2 regions of the Agrobacterium salinitolerans genome follow, and region 1 is predicted to be linked to the other one. Evidence: riboswitches for the same ligand, from Rfam matches in the RefSeq annotation. Region 1 holds a riboswitch; the other holds the start of a gene.

Region 1 (7,890 bases):
CATGGCGGCGATGCGGTTTGCCGGCGATCTGGTGCGTGACCGCTTCGGCGCCGTGGCGACCCTGCGCTTCTGTTCGGCCATGTCGATTATCGGTCTTATGATTGCCGGTCTTGCGGGAAATTCCACTATTGCGATCATCGGCTTCGCGATTGCCGGCATCGGTATTTCCAACATGGTGCCGATTGCCTTTTCCGCCGCCGGCAACATGCCGGGACTGGCGCCTGGCATTGGTCTCTCGGTGGTCACCACCATGGGCTATTCCGGCATTCTGGTGGCGCCATCGGCCATCGGCTTCATTGCCGAACATACCGGCCTTGCCAGCGTTTTCATCGCCTTGCCGCTCTTGCATGTGGTGGTTCTGCTGCTTTCGCGGCTCGCGCGCCATGCGGATGGCGCGGGCAAGGAATAGGCGTCTCGAATTTTGCCATGATTGCGGTAAAGTAGAAGCTCTCATGCGTTGGGTGTTGACAAGCCGGCCCCCTTGTTTCACCTCAATTGCCAGACCTTGCCGCAAGCTCCAGAGACCGCCATGACGTCACATGCCGATTACGATCCCAAGCCCCGCCGCGCATCCGTCGCCGTAGACGTGGGCGGTGTCATCGTCGGTGGCGGCGCGCCCGTCGTCGTGCAGTCGATGACCAATACCGATACGGCGGATATCGACGCCACGGTCAGCCAAGTGGCGGCGTTGTTCCGCGCCGGTTCGGAAATCGTGCGCATCACCGTCGACCGCGACGAGAGTGCGGCCGCGGTGCCGAAAATCCGCGAGCGGTTGCTGCGTCTTGGGCTTGATGTGCCGCTTGTTGGCGATTTCCATTATATCGGCCACAAGCTTCTCGCCGATCACCCTGCCTGTGCCGAGGCGCTGGCCAAATACCGCATCAATCCGGGCAATGTCGGCTTCAAGGACAAGAAGGACAAGCAGTTCGGCGAGATCGTGGAAATGGCGATCCGTTACGACAAGCCGGTGCGAATCGGCGTCAACTGGGGCTCGCTCGATCAGGAATTGCTGACGACCCTGATGGACAGGAACAAGGAGCAAGGCTTCCCTCTCTCCGCCCGTCAGGTAACGCGAGAAGCGATCGTTCAGTCGGCGCTGATTTCCGCCGAGCTTGCCGAAGAAATCGGCCTGCCGCGCAACCGCATCATCCTGTCGGCCAAGGTCAGCCAGGTGCAGGACCTGATCGCCGTTTATTCCATGCTGTCGGAACGCTCCGACCACGCCCTGCATCTCGGCCTGACCGAAGCGGGCATGGGTTCGAAAGGCATCGTCGCCTCGTCCGCCGCCATGGGTTACGTGCTTCAGCATGGCATCGGCGATACGATCCGCGTTTCGCTGACGCCGGAGCCGAATGGCGACCGCACCCGCGAGGTCCAGGTGGCGCAGGAACTGCTGCAGGTCATGGGCTTTCGGCAGTTCATTCCGGTCGTTGCGGCATGTCCTGGCTGCGGGCGCACCACGTCTACCGTGTTTCAGGAACTGGCCCAGAACATCCAGAACGACATTCGCAAAAACATGCCGATATGGCGGGAAAAATATCCCGGGGTCGAGGCGCTCAACGTTGCCGTCATGGGCTGCATCGTCAATGGGCCCGGCGAAAGCAAACATGCCGATATTGGCATTTCGCTGCCCGGAACCGGCGAAAGCCCGGCAGCGCCCGTCTTTATTGATGGCGAAAAGGCGCTGACCCTGCGTGGTCCCAACATCGCCGCCGATTTTGAAGCGCTTGTGATCGATTACATCGAAAAGCGTTTTGGCCGGAAAGATGCGGCGGAGTAAAGAGTAGCGTGAAAAGGCCGGAATTCCATTGTCATACCTCCTGAACCTCTCGGAGCATCAAAACACATGATCAAAAAAATCGCGATCGTCGCCCTTTGCGGGACCTATCTTTCCGCCTGCACCACCACCGATCCCTATACGGGTGAGCAGAAGATTTCGAACACGGCGGGCGGCGCCGGCATCGGCGCCGTGGTCGGTGCTCTGGGTGGTCTGGCTGTCGGCGGTTCGCCGACCGGTCGCCGCAATGCAGCGCTCATCGGTGCGGGCATCGGCGCGCTCGCCGGCGGCGCCATCGGCAATTACATGGATGGCCAGGAAGCAGAGCTTCGCGCCCAGCTTCAGGGAACCGGTGTTTCGGTTACCCGCCGTGGCGACAGCATCGTTCTCAACATGCCGTCGAACATCACCTTCGCGACGGACCAGGATCAGGTCATCCCGCCATTCTATCAGACGCTCGATTCTGTCGCCATCGTGCTTAACAAGTTCAACCGCACGCTCATCGACATCAACGGCCATACCGATTCTACCGGCAGCGCCGGTTACAATCAGGGCCTTTCGGAACGTCGTGCTGCGTCGGTCGCCAATTATCTCGGCGCGCGCGGCGTCGACCAGCGCCGTATTTCGACGCTCGGCTTCGGCCCGTCGCAGCCGATCGCCTCGAACGCAACGCCGGATGGCCGCGCCCAGAACCGTCGCGTCGAAGTGCTGATTTCGCCGCTCAAGGGCTGATTGGGTGATGAAAAGCTGAGTGGAAGCCGCTCAGCTTTTTCGTTCAGCGATGAATCTGGCGGCCGCGATGAGAATTGCGGCCTTTTCGCCATAAGGGGCCAAGAGTTCGCTGGCTTCCGCCACCTGCTCCTGCAGTTTGCGACGTGCCCAGTCTTCGCCGCGCAACGCCACAAGCGTTCCCTTGCCGCGAGCGGCATCCTTTCCGGTGGCCTTACCCATGGTGGCGGCGTCGGCCGTCAAATCCAGAAGGTCGTCGGCAAGCTGGAAGGCGAGGCCGATCTTTTCGCCGAAGAGACGCAGCCTTTGCCTTTCGGAAATGTCGCTGCCAGCAACAATTGCGCCCGCTTCACAGGCAAAACGTAACAGTGCGCCGGTTTTCATAGCCTGCAATGTAGTGACGCCGGCTTCATCGGGTGCCTTCTTTTCCGCAGCGAGATCGAGCGCCTGGCCGCCAGCCATACCGCCTATGCCCGCTGCGCGGGCAAGCGAAAGCACGAGCGCGGCCTTGCGTTCCGCGGCTAGCGGATTGTCATCCGAGGCGATGATGTCGAAGGCAAGCGTCAGCAGGCTGTCACCCGCGAGAATAGCGGTTGCCTCATCGAATTTGCGATGCACCGTCGGCTGGCCGCGGCGCAGGTCGTCATCGTCCATGGCCGGCAGATCGTCATGAACCAACGAATAACAATGGAGGCATTCCAGTGCCGCGCCGACATAAAGGGCGGCTTCGGCATTCCCGCCCGCAAGGGCAGCACTTTCGATGACGAGGAAGGGCCGCAGGCGTTTACCGCCGTTCAGCACGCCATGGCGCATGGCGTCGAGCAGGTTTTGCGGGCGCGTGATCTCATCCGCGCGGGCGTCGCCGGAAAGCAGGCGGCCAAGCAGGGCTTCGGTTTTTGCCGCGTTTTCGCGCAGTCTCGTTTCGAAATTCGTCATCTGAGCGTCCATGCGCGCTCTTTGGCATGCCGGACGAATGCAGGCAAACCTTTTCGTGATTCCGGGGTCGCAACGGTGTCACCGGACTCGCCTTCAAGGCGGCAATGGACTATGAAAGGCTTCAATTGGCGTGGGGCGCGGGGACGGATATTGAGCAGTACGCCTGAAAGCGACGCAGAATATGCCGTGCTGGCGGAAGACCGAAGCAGGCAGAAGGTGGATTTTCGCACGTTGGCAAAGCGTATCGTCATGACCATGCTGGTTTTGCTGATTCTGCCCTATCTGTTGATTCCGGTTTATGCGTTGCCATTCATCCGGCCTGTTTCGACGCTGATGCTGACCGATATGGTCACTCTGCAGGGTTATGATAGACGCTGGGTGCCGCTTGAGGATATTTCGCCGCGCCTCGTGCAATCCGTGATGATGTCCGAGGACGGGCAATTCTGTTTCCATGGCGGCGTGGACTGGAACCAGATGCAATCCGTGGTCAGCGATGCGCTTGAGGGGGCTTCCACCCGCGGCGCCAGCACTATTCCGATGCAGACGGCGAAGAATCTGTTCTTATGGAACGGCCGCTCGTTTTTGCGCAAGGGGCTGGAATTGCCGCTGGCGATTGCCGCCGATTTCGTGTGGTCGAAAAAGCGGATGATGGAGATTTATCTCAACGTTGCGGAATGGGGGCCGGGAATTTACGGTATCGAGGCTGCCGCCCAGCACCATTTCAAGGTGCCGGCCGCAAAACTCAGCTCCCGTCAGGCGGCGCTGCTGGCTGTGTCATTACCCAATCCAATCGACCGCGTCGCCAGCAAGCCGGGACGCGGGCTGCAACGGCTTGCTAGCCTCATCGAACGGCGCGCCCGCGCCTCCGGCGGCTACGTCGGCTGCGTGCTGGATTGATCCCGGCGTGCCGCTTCAGCCTTTCTTGAAAATATAATCGGTTTCCTGTCGCAGGGTTTCGCCTGGCCGCAGGATGGCGTGCGGGAAATCCGCGTGGTTGACGGCGTCCGGCCATATCTGCGTTTCCAGGCAGAAACCGGCAAAGGGGCCATAGCGACGGCCATCGAGGCCGGGAACCGGAACATCCAGTTTGAAGGCCGAATAAAACTGCACACCGGGTTCGGTGGTGTGAACTTCAAGGGCGATATCGGAGGCCGACGAATAGGCGCGGGCGACCTTGCGCTTGGCGCGGCGCTCTGGCGAGAGGCAGAAATTATGGTCGTAGAGAACCTGCTCTCCATTCTCCTTGCGCCGCATCGGTGTCGGGTGGCGCAGGTCGAAGACGGTGCCTTCGACGGAGCGGATTTCGCCCGTCGGTATCTGCTTGTCGTTGGTGGGCAGGTAAAAATCAGCCGCGATGCTGATCTCATGCCCAAGTGCGGTGTCTGCGCCATCGAGATTGAAGTAGGAATGCTGGCAGACATTGGCGATGGTCGGCTGGTCGGTCACCGTTTCATAGACCACCGAAAGCACGCCGCCGTCGAGGATCGTATAGGTGGCCGTGACCGTGCAATTGCCGGGATAACCGGCGCGGCCATCGGGGTCGATAATCTGCAGAACCACATGGCTTTCGCCATGTTCCATCAGCATCCAGTTGCGTTTGCCCATGCCGTCGCTACCGCCATGCAGGTGGCTTACGCCCTTTTCATTGAGCTCCAGCTGGTATTCGTGCCCGTCGATCGAGAACCGGCCGTCGCCAATACGGTTGGCGTTGCGGCCGGGGGTGGCGCCGAAATAGGAGGAATATTTATAGTCCTCGAACTTGTCGAAGCCGAGCACGAGGGGCGGCTGGTGGCCTTCAAGACGCAGATCCTGAATAACGGCGCCCCAGCTGATGATCTTGGCCGTCAGCCCGCCTTTCGAGATGGTGACGCGTTCGACTTTTTCGCCGGTCGCCGTGAAACCGAAATTCTCCCGCACCGCCGCGTCGCTCATAACGTCATTCTCCCGATTGCCATGAATTGCCGGCGGACGTTGCGTCATTTTCCGGCAATTCGCAATCCGCAATTTACGCAGCGAGTTTGCCGATGGATTCGAGATCGTAGGGCGTCGTCTGGTATATTTCGTTGATCCAGTTGCCGAAAAACAGATGGGCATGGCTGCGCCAACGGTTGAGCGGGGCTAGTTCCGGATCATTGTGCGGAAAATAATCATGCGGCAGCTTGATGGGAACGCCGGAATTCACGTCACGGAAATATTCGTCGGACAATGAGGTCGAATCATATTCGACATGATTGAACATATAGAGACGGTTGCCTGCCTTTTCATGCACCAGACACACGCCCATTTCCTCAGATTCCATCAGGATTTCGAGGTCGGGGTGTTTTTCGATATCGGCGCGCCTAACTTCCGTCCAGCGTGATACCGGAACCTGAAAATCGTCCGAAAAGCCGTTGAGGTAGATCGAGGAGGGGCAAAGGTTGCGGTGGCGATAGACCCCGAAAGCTTTTTCCTTCAGCTCGTATTTCGGCACTCCATGGAAATGATAGATGGCGGCCATCGCGCCCCAGCAGACGTTGAGGGTCGAATGAACATTGGTGCGGGTCCATTCGAATATCTTCTGCATTTCATTCCAATAGGTGACGTCCTCATATTCCAGCAGCTCAATCGGCGCGCCGGTGATGATGAAACCGTCGAACTTGCGGTGACGCACTTCTTCCCACGTCTCGTAGAAGGAGAGGAGATGTTCTTCCGGCGTGTTCTTGGCGCGATGGCCGCCGATGCGGATGAGCGACAATTCCACCTGCAGCGGCGAGGCGCCGACGAGGCGCGCCATCTGGATTTCGGTCTTGATCTTGTTCGGCATGAGGTTGAGAAGCCCGATCTGGAGCGGGCGGATATCCTGCCGGATGGCCGCCGTTTCGGTCATGACCCGCACGCCCTCATGAACGAGGGTCTCAAAGGCGGGAAGCGTATCGGGAATCTTGATCGGCATGTCGAACTCTCTTTTCCGGGTCGCGTAAAGAACGTTGCGAAAACAAAAAAACCGGCAGCGAAATCGCGACCGGTCCCAGGAAATTGCCCTTTTCCTCGACCCTTTAGCGACTTCTTTAAAGTGGCTGCAAGCCGGTCGGCAAATCACCACTGAGGGGTTTCATAATCCCGAAGCCGGCGAAAATCAATATAGGCTGATTTCATCGGGTTTCTGCTTTCCATTTTCGGCCGAGGTGCGGTAAGGCAGGGCATGAACAAAGAGCGCTTCACCATTCTGCTTGGCGGCGATGTCACGGTTACCGGTCGTCTGAAAGAGGCGGTCGCGGACAGCCGTGTGATTGCGGCCGATGGCGGCATGCGCCATGCCGGGCCGCTTGGCCTTGTGCCCGAGCTGTGGGTTGGGGATTTCGATTCCGCCAATGAAGAGCTGCTCAACGCCTGGCCCGATGTGACGCGGCAACCCTATCCGGCGGCAAAGGCAGTGACAGATGGTGAGATCGCGGTCTCCGAGGCACTGTCGCGCGGCGCGCATTCGCTGCTGCTGGTGGGCGCGCTTGGCGGCGCACGAAGCGACCATGCTCTGCAACACCTTCTTTATGCCGTAGCGCTTGCGGAGCGCGGTTTCGAGGTGACGCTGACCTCTGGTGAGGAAGAGGCGAGGCCGCTGCTTGCCGGTTCGCTCGCCATTGATCTGCCGCCCGCTTCGCTGTTTTCGGTTGCCGGATTTACCGCCCTTGAGGGGCTCGATATCGGCAATGTGCGTTATCCGTTGAAGGATTTCGCGCTTGCTTTCGGTTCGTCCCGCACTATTTCCAATGTCGCGAATGGCGGCCCCGTGCATTTCTCGCTGAAAAGCGGAAAAGCCATCGTGCTCGCCCGCCCTTATGACCTGACCGGAGCCTGACGCCTTGGCACCCCCAATTTTGAAACTCGACGATATCAAGCTGACCTTCGGCGTGACCCCGCTGCTCGACGGCGCCAATCTCCAGGTGGAACCCGGCGATCGCATCTGCCTTGTCGGGCGCAACGGTTCCGGTAAGTCCACCCTGATGAAGATCGCCGCGGGTCTCGTCGAGGCGCAGTCGGGCGAGGTTTTCCGGCACCCCGCCGCCACCATTCGTTATCTGGAACAGGCACCGGATTTTGCCGGTTACGCCACCGTCCAGGCCTATGCGGAAGCGGGGTTAGGACCGGGTGACGATCCCTATCGCGTCACCTATCTTCTCGAACATCTGGGCCTTACCGGACAGGAAAATCCGGAGAGCCTCTCAGGCGGCGAGGCGCGCCGTGCGGCACTTGCCCGCGTCATGGCGCCTGAGCCGGATATTTTGATGCTGGACGAGCCGACCAACCATCTCGATCTTCCCACCATCGAATGGCTTGAAAGCGAGCTGCAGCAGACGCGCAGTGCGCTGGTGCTGATCTCGCACGACCGGCGCTTTCTGGAGAAGGTCTCGACCTCGACCGTGTGGCTCGATCGTGGCCAGTCCCGCCGTCTCAATCGTGGCTTTGCCCAT
Region 2 (7,890 bases), 1.2 Mb from region 1:
GCCATTCTCGAGCGGCATGACTATCCCCCGACGGTCGCCCGCCTGCTGGCGGAAGCGACCGTTCTGACGGCGCTGATCGGCACCTCGCTCAAATTTTCCGGCAAGCTCACGCTTCAGACCAAGGGCGATGGTCCGGTCGATCTTCTGGTCGCGGATTTCACCGCGCCGGAAAGCATGCGCGCTTATGCCCGTTTCGATGAGGAACGGCTGGCGGCGGCGGTTGCGGAAGGTGCAACCTCGCCGGAGCAATTGCTCGGCAACGGCATTCTGGCCTTCACGATCGATCAGGGTGCGGGCATGCAGCCCTATCAGGGCATTGTGCCGCTCGATGGCTCCTCGCTGGAAGACATTGCCGGCGTCTATTTCCGCCAGTCGGAACAGCTTCCCACCCGCGTGCGGCTGGGCGTTGCCGAGTTCTTCGACCGTGATGGCGAAGGCAAGCCGCGTCATGGCTGGCGTGCGGGCGGCGTTATCGCGCAGTTCCTGCCGCAGGCGCCCGAACGGCTGCGTATGCGTGACCTGCATGGCGGTGACGGCGATGAAAGCGGTCACGAGGTGCAGGAGGACGATGCCTGGACGGAAGCCGTCACGCTGTTGAACACGGTGGATACCGACGAACTGACCGATCCACAGGTGCCGGTGGAACGCCTGCTTTTCAGGCTTTTCCATGAGAGTGGCGTGCGCATCTATGATCCGCAGGCGGTTTTCGACCGTTGCAGCTGCTCGCGGGACAAGATCAAGGGTGTGCTGTCAGGCTTCACTGCCGAGGAGATCAAGGCGAGCGAGGAAGACGGCGCTATCGCCGTGACCTGCGAGTTCTGCTCCACCACCTATCGCTACGATGTCAGCGAATTTGAAAATGCCTGAATAGAAAGCCGCGCCCTATAAAGAGTGCGGCTTTTTCATTTGCCGGGCGCGTGGTCAGTTCAGAACCCGCATCAGACCCGGTGAATCCAGCGAAAAGGCGGGTATGGTGACGTTGAACACCTCGCCATTTTCCGTTTCCATTTCATAATGGCCGAACATCAGGCCGGAAGGTGTATCCAGCGGGCAGCCGGAGGAATATTCGTAGCTGTCGCCCGGTTTCAGATGCGGCTTCTCACCCACGACGCCCGGTCCATAGACCTCATCCACCTGACCGTTCTGATCGGTGATGTGCCAGTAGCGATTGACGAGGGTGACCGGAATATCGGAATTGTTCGCGATCACGACTTTGTAGCCCCAGACGTAACGATCGTCATCCGGGTCGGATTGTTCCTCGAGATAATACGGATCGACCGTTACCTCGATATCCCTTGTCAGAGCACGATACATACGCGCCACACCTCGATATTATGCCTGCCGCCGTATCCTACACTATAGGCTCTGGCTATCGTCAAGAAAATGAATGACTTGACGGGCAGGAGGCGTCTCCTGATGCGCTTTTTTCCACCGTTAGGGATAACGGTAAAGGTAAATATTGGTTGCCTGATGCGGTCTTTCGGGCTGGACAGGCGAACCATGGCCCGACACGCGGTCAGGCCATGGCGACTTGCCGATTGAATTCTCAGGCCGAAACGGCCGCAAGACCCTTTGCCAGATCCTCCAGGAGATCGTCGGTATCCTCGATGCCGCAGGAAAGGCGCAGAGTGCCGCCGGAAATGCCGAGCTCGGCGCGCGCCTCGTCAGTGAGGTTCTTGTGCGTCGTCGTGCCGGGGTGGGTGATGAGGCTCTTGGCGTCGCCGAGATTGTTTGAAATCTTCACGATCTCAAGCGCGTTCTGCAGCTTGAAGGCCGCTTCCTTGCCGCCCTTCAGTTCGAAAGCCACAAGCGTCGAACCGCCCGACATCTGCCGGGCGATAATGTCCGCCTGCGGGTGATCGGCGCGGCCGGGATAGATGACCTTGGCGACCTTGTCGTTCTCCGCGAGAAAATCGGCGATTTTGCCGGCATTGGCCGTCTGCTGTTTGACGCGCAGCGGCAGCGTCTCGATACCTTTCAGAAGCGTCCAGGCATTGAAAGGCGACATGGCCGGGCCGGTATGGCGGAAATAATCCTGCAGTTCTTCTTCGATCCATTTCTTGTCGGAAAGGATCACGCCGCCAAGGCAGCGACCCTGACCGTCAATATGCTTGGTTGCCGAATACACGACGATATGCGCGCCGAGTTCGAGCGGCTTCTGGAAAAGCGGCGTCGCAAAGACGTTGTCGACCACCACTTTCGCGCCGATCTGGTTGGCGAGTTTCGCCACACCGGCAATATCAACCACTTCGAGCGTCGGGTTGGTTGGGCTTTCGAGGAAGAACAGCTTGGTGTTCGGCTGGATCGCCTTTTCCCAGTTGCCGAGATCGCGTCCGTCGATCAGCGTGCATTCGATGCCGTATTTCGGCGCAAGCGTCTCGACCACCCAGCGGCAGGAGCCGAAGAGGGCGCGTGCGGCAACGATGTGATCGCCGGCGCGTAGCTGGCACATGATGGCGGCGGTGACGGCGGCCATGCCCGAGGCAAGCGCGCGGGCGTCTTCAGCGCCTTCCAGCAGGCACATGCGTTTTTCGAACATGTCATTGGTAGGGCTCGCATAGCGGGCGTAGATGAAACCGTCTGTTTCGCCCTTGAAGCGCGCTTCGGCGGCCTCGGAGTTTTCGTAGACGAAACCCTGGGTCAGATAGATTGCTTCCGACGTTTCACCATACGGTGAGCGTAGCGTACCGCCGTGAACCAGCTGGGTTGCCGGGCGCCATTTATTGCTCATGTGATCCCCTTCAAAACAAAAAAACCGGCCGCAAAAGCAGACCGGTTCCTAGCACCCGGTCTTTTTAGCCACTTGTTTAACGTGGCTGCAAGCCGACCGGCCAAATCACCACGGGATAAGCTTGCCATACTGCCGTTATCGGCTTGCGTCAATGCTTTCCTTTTGGTTTTGTCGCCGTAAAAAGGAATGACAACCATGACCAGAACCACGGGCATTTTGGCGGATGGCGCAATCCGGGCGCTGTTTGCGGGCGGCAAGCTGAAGAGCGAGGCCGATCTCGATGCTGATCAGGTCCAGCCCGCCAGCCTCGATCTCAGGCTCGGCTCGAAGGCCTATCGCGTGCGCGCCAGCTTCATGCCCGGTCCGGGAACCCAGGTGATCGACAAGCTCAATCGTCTGAGCCTGCACGAGATCGATCTCACCCAGGGCGCGGTGCTGGAAACCGGCTGCGTTTATATCGTCCCCTTGATGGAAAGCCTCGCGCTGCCGGCGGACATGTCGGCGTCGGCCAATCCGAAAAGCTCTACCGGCCGCCTCGATATCTTCACCCGCGTCATGACTGACGGCGCGCAGGAATTCGACAAGATACCGGCGGGTTATGCCGGCCCGCTCTATCTGGAAATCAGCCCGCGCACCTTCCCGATCGTCGTGCGACGCGGCTCGCGCCTGTCGCAGATCCGCTTCCGCACCGGCCATTCGCTGCTCAACGAAAGTGAACTGCTGAAGCTGCACGAGACGGAAATGCTGGTCGCCAGCGACACGCCCAACGTGACCGGCGGCGGCATCGCGCTTTCGATCGACCTCAAGGGTTTCGGCGAAAACGGACTGATCGGTTATCGCGGCAAACATCACACGGCGGTGGTGGATGTCGACAAGAAGGCCCAGCATGACGTTCTCGATTTCTGGGAGCCGCTCTACGCGCGCGGCCGCGCCGAACTGATCCTCGACCCGGACGAATTCTATATCCTCGTCTCGCGCGAAGCTGTCCACGTTCCGCCGCTCTATGCGGCTGAAATGACGCCCTTCGACCCGCTGGTAGGCGAATTCCGTGTGCACTACGCCGGCTTCTTCGATCCGGGCTTCGGCCATGCGCAGGCGGGCGGCACCGGCAGCCGCGCCGTGCTCGAAGTGCGCAGCCACGAAGTGCCCTTCATCCTCGAACACGGGCAGATCGTCGGTCGGCTTGTTTACGAGCATATGCTGGAAAAACCGGAAGGCCTCTACGGAACCGGCCTCGGCTCCAACTATCAGGCCCAAGGACTGAAGCTCTCCAAGCATTTCCGCGCCGAATAACGAACCCGGCGGGTGCTTGACACCCGCTGCGAACTATCCGATGTCTTATGCGCGGTGCGGGTGTAGCTCAATGGTAGAGCAGCAGCTTCCCAAGCTGAATACGAGGGTTCGATTCCCTTCACCCGCTCCAATTCCACCCCAGCAAATAATAGGCCTCTTGCCGCCGTTACATTCGCGGACCGAGCGAATATGTGATTTAGCTTGACTACAATTAAATTGCACGTAATAGTTGATGCGGTCGTAACATAGGGGAAGTGTTATGAGTCGCAAACTTCTTTCGGAATTTCTGGGAACCTTTTGGCTCGTGTTCGGGGGATGCGGCAGTGCGGTTTTTGCCGCAGCCTTTCCAGAGCTCGGCATCGGCTTCCTTGGCGTCGCTTTCGCTTTCGGTCTGACGGTTCTGACCATGGCCTATGCGGTAGGCGGCATTTCGGGCGGTCACTTCAATCCGGCCGTTTCAGTCGGCCTCACCGTTGCGGGTAAATTCCCGGCGGCGAGCCTCTTGCCTTACATCGTGGGGCAGGTTCTGGGGGCGATCGTCGCAGCTGCGGCGCTTTATGTCATCTTCACCGGCAAGGCGGGGGCTGACATTGGCGGTTTTGCCGCCAATGGTTATGGCGAACACTCGCCGGGTGGATATTCTCTCGTATCGGCGCTGCTGATCGAAGTCATCCTGACGGCGTTTTTCGTGATCGTTATTTTGGGTTCGACACATGGCAGGGTTCCGGTCGGCTTCGCGCCGATCGCCATCGGTCTTGCCCTTACCCTTATTCATCTGATTTCCATTCCGGTCACCAACACATCTGTCAATCCGGCCCGCTCCACGGGACAGGCATTGTTCGTTGGCGGATGGGCGCTGCAGCAGCTCTGGCTGTTCTGGCTCGCTCCGATCCTCGGCGGCGCCATCGGAGCCGCGATCTGGAAAATCTTCGGCGAGGAAGAGAAGGCCGGCCATGCCGGTTCGGTTCAACCTGCCCAGACATGAATAAGAGGCTTTGTTTCCTCGAATGGTCGGGGAAACGACTGAGGAGGATGACATGGATCTTGCTTCGATATTGGCCCAGATCGTCGGCGGTGCGGTAGGTGGCACGGCGGGCGGAAAGATAGTGAAGGACTCCGATCTTGGTTCGCTCGGCAATCTGATTGCGGGCGCCATCGGCGGACTCGGCGGCGGAACTGTGCTCGGTTCGCTGCTCGGCGCGGCGGGAGACGCGGCAGCCGGTGGCGTGGATATCGGCGCTCTCGCCGGCCAGCTGGTTGGCGGCGGTGTCGGCGGTCTGATCGTGCAGATCATCGTCGGCCTGATTAAGAACAAGCTCGTTGCCAAGTAGAGCGGTTCGGTCGCCTTCAAGATGAAATGAAGGACCTTGCCGAAGGAGGAGCTTTGTTCGGCAAGGAACGGCTCGCGTTATCGATGACGGCGGTAACGTAAGGCCTGAGGCGGCTTTGCTGGCAGCGGCAATGTGATAGGAGCCGTGAGCCGCCGTTACTCGAAACAAGTATCTCGATTGTTTTGGTTCTATCGAAGATACCGGATCATGAGGTATTTTTGACGGCTGGCGCGTGTGGCGTCTTGTTCCATGCAAAGGGTTTGGTCTTGAGTTCCACCACGGCCCGCCAGGCCGCGATGGACAGCATCAGCCAATATGCGGGCATTGCCAGCCACCGCCTTCCGACATGCCGTCTTTCATAGGCGATCATTCTGCTGCGGCCCATCAGGACGAAGATCGTGTAGCTTCCGACGATATTCAGCACATCGATAAAAAACAGAAGACCCTGCCAGGAGAGCAACAGGTCGGCGCCATTTTCCCGAAGAGCGATGGTCATGAATGCCAGCGAAACGAAGAGCAGGGGGTGCGCCAGCGACGACAGAAGCATACCTCCGATCAGCAGTTGAAAGACCACATAGGCAAACCATCCCATGCCGCGCGCGGTCGCAAAGGGCGCACGGGTCATCACCAGCCAGCTTTGCAGCCAGCCCTTGTACCAGCGTGTTCGCTGGTTCAGCCACACGGATAGTGAGGTCGGCGCATCCTCCAGCGTCTGTCGCCGGATAACGCCGCAACGATAACCCAGCCGATGCAGCCGGAGGCCGAGATCGGCGTCTTCCGTTACATTATAGGGGTCCCAGGCGCCAGCCTTCCGCAGCACGGCGGTCCGGAAATGATTGGAGGTGCCGCCAAGCGGCAGCGGCAAGCCATGTGCGGCAAGGGCAGGTAAGATGCAGCGGAAGAGGGCGGAATATTCCAATGCGAAACACGCGCTGAGCCAGGAGAAAGAAGCATTACTGATGATAAGCGGGGCCTGCAGGCAGGCTAGCTCGTCGGGTTGGTTGCGGAAGGCGCTATAGGCTTCGCGCAATTGCTGCGGATGGGGCCGGTCCTCGGCGTCATAGATGACAACGAATGCGCCGCGTGCGCCGGAAAGCGCGTAAGTCAGGGCCTTTGGTTTGGTGCGCGGTAAGGAGGGCGGCACCCTGACAACCTCTATATGCGGCCCGGGATTCATCCGCTGGATCGCCTCAATTGTCGCACCGTCGTCTGCCTCGCAGACAAGCTTTATGTCCAGTCGGGATTTGGGCCAGTCCAGACGCTCCAATGCGCCGATGAGCTGCCCGACGACGTCCTCCTCCCGGTAAAGCGCCACCAGAACAGTATAGACAGGCAATTGGCTTTCCTGCCGAAGAGGCAAGGTGGCGTCCTTTTCCATGGATAGATGGAAGAGCGCGAACAGCCTGAAAAGCAGGGTCAAGAGGTAAAGCATCGTCAGGGTGGCATGCAGGTACGTAAATGCCGCTTCCGTATAAAACACCAGCGACAGAATAAGCAGGGTAAGGAGAACGCCGCTGCAAAAACCCTGCTCGCCGTGAAGCGTGATCCTGGCGGAATGGTGTGGCGCCGTGTTGAAAAGCAGCTGTTGGGTTTCCGCCAAGCGACGGGTCTCGCCCGCTTTCCAGATTGCGCCGCGCATGGCCTGCGGGGTTGTCACGGCAAAATCGTCGAGAAGACGCGGGCGCTGATCCAGCATGTTTTTCAGCGACGCCATCCGCGCCAGTTCCGGCACAATCAGCAGCGTTGGCGTGCCGTTCAGCGGTGTCAGCCGCAGGAACCTTGGTTCGGAGAGCTGAGTGTCCAGCCCGTTCAAGTCCGTCACGCGATCCGGGCCGATTTCCGGGAGAAACGGCAACCGAAGGAATCTGGCGAAAGCGCCGAAATAGGCATCCGCCGTGACGAGACCGCTTGCCAGCAATTCCTCCTCCAAAGTTGAGCCATTTTCCAGAGCCCGCTGTTCGAATGCCTCGATATAGGGTCCGCCCAATCCCAGCGAAGAGAGAAAGCGGACCTGTCCGGTCTGGTCCTGTTCGGAAGCGGTTGGGAGTGGATTTTCACTGGCGTGGGAAAATGCAATTTTTCGTGTCGCCGGCGTCATGCGAAACGAATCTCGTGTATATTGCCTAAAATAATCCATGCATCGCCGCCGCCGTCATGGTAACGCCCAACTTCCTGCCACGGATAGTATAGATGAGAATGACGAATGTAACGCGGAATATAAGTTTCGGATTTACTTTAGCTTTCGCTTTACAATTTACTGGTTTTTTTAGCGATGTGCGTGCAGAAGGCCTGTCGGACGGGAACCGGATGCCGGTGCTTTTCGATGCGCAGGAGCGGTTTCCGGGCGGCGATCTTTCTTCCGTTCCCCGCATCAGATTTCTGATGTCGGTCGATTTCCCGCCCTTCAATTTTACCGATCAGGAAGGCCGGCTTGCGGGTTTCCATGTCGATCTGGTGCGTGAAATCTGCGCTCAGTTGAAGGTCGAAAGCAAATGCCAGGTGCAGGCGCTGCCATTTGACGAGCTGGAGGCGGCT

Evidence for each region. A riboswitch is a leader RNA that binds a small molecule or an ion and turns the genes downstream of it on or off. The one in region 1 is predicted to bind S-adenosylmethionine.
Region 2: it holds a riboswitch for S-adenosylmethionine, as region 1 does, so the genes downstream of both, O9X91_RS01815 (O-succinylhomoserine sulfhydrylase) here and metA (homoserine O-acetyltransferase MetA) in region 1, are expected to answer to the same signal.

The regions. Positions count from the first base shown of each region.
Region 1 covers NZ_JAPZLN010000001.1:1,604,736-1,612,625, reverse strand. The annotation lists gene O9X91_RS07745 (MFS transporter) at 1-409, shown strand, start outside; gene ispG (flavodoxin-dependent (E)-4-hydroxy-3-methylbut-2-enyl-diphosphate synthase) at 530-1,780, shown strand; gene O9X91_RS07735 (YiaD family glycine zipper/OmpA-like lipoprotein) at 1,847-2,509, shown strand; gene O9X91_RS07730 (polyprenyl synthetase family protein) at 2,540-3,454, opposite strand; gene mtgA (monofunctional biosynthetic peptidoglycan transglycosylase) at 3,692-4,339, shown strand; gene O9X91_RS07720 (aldose epimerase family protein) at 4,355-5,374, opposite strand; gene metA (homoserine O-acetyltransferase MetA) at 5,448-6,374, opposite strand; SAM riboswitch at 6,458-6,534, opposite strand; gene O9X91_RS07710 (thiamine diphosphokinase) at 6,624-7,277, shown strand; gene O9X91_RS07705 (ABC-F family ATP-binding cassette domain-containing protein) at 7,282-7,890, shown strand, end outside.
Region 2 covers NZ_JAPZLN010000001.1:379,924-387,813, reverse strand. The annotation lists gene O9X91_RS01825 (Hsp33 family molecular chaperone) at 1-867, shown strand, start outside; gene apaG (Co2+/Mg2+ efflux protein ApaG) at 922-1,314, opposite strand; gene O9X91_RS01815 (O-succinylhomoserine sulfhydrylase) at 1,547-2,731, opposite strand; SAM riboswitch at 2,775-2,853, opposite strand; gene O9X91_RS01810 (2'-deoxycytidine 5'-triphosphate deaminase) at 2,927-4,024, shown strand; tRNA gene O9X91_RS01805 (tRNA-Gly) at 4,081-4,154, shown strand; gene aqpZ (aquaporin Z) at 4,284-5,009, shown strand; gene O9X91_RS01795 (hypothetical protein) at 5,062-5,355, shown strand; gene O9X91_RS01790 (glycosyltransferase family 2 protein) at 5,561-7,492, opposite strand; gene O9X91_RS01785 (transporter substrate-binding domain-containing protein) at 7,663-7,890, shown strand, end outside.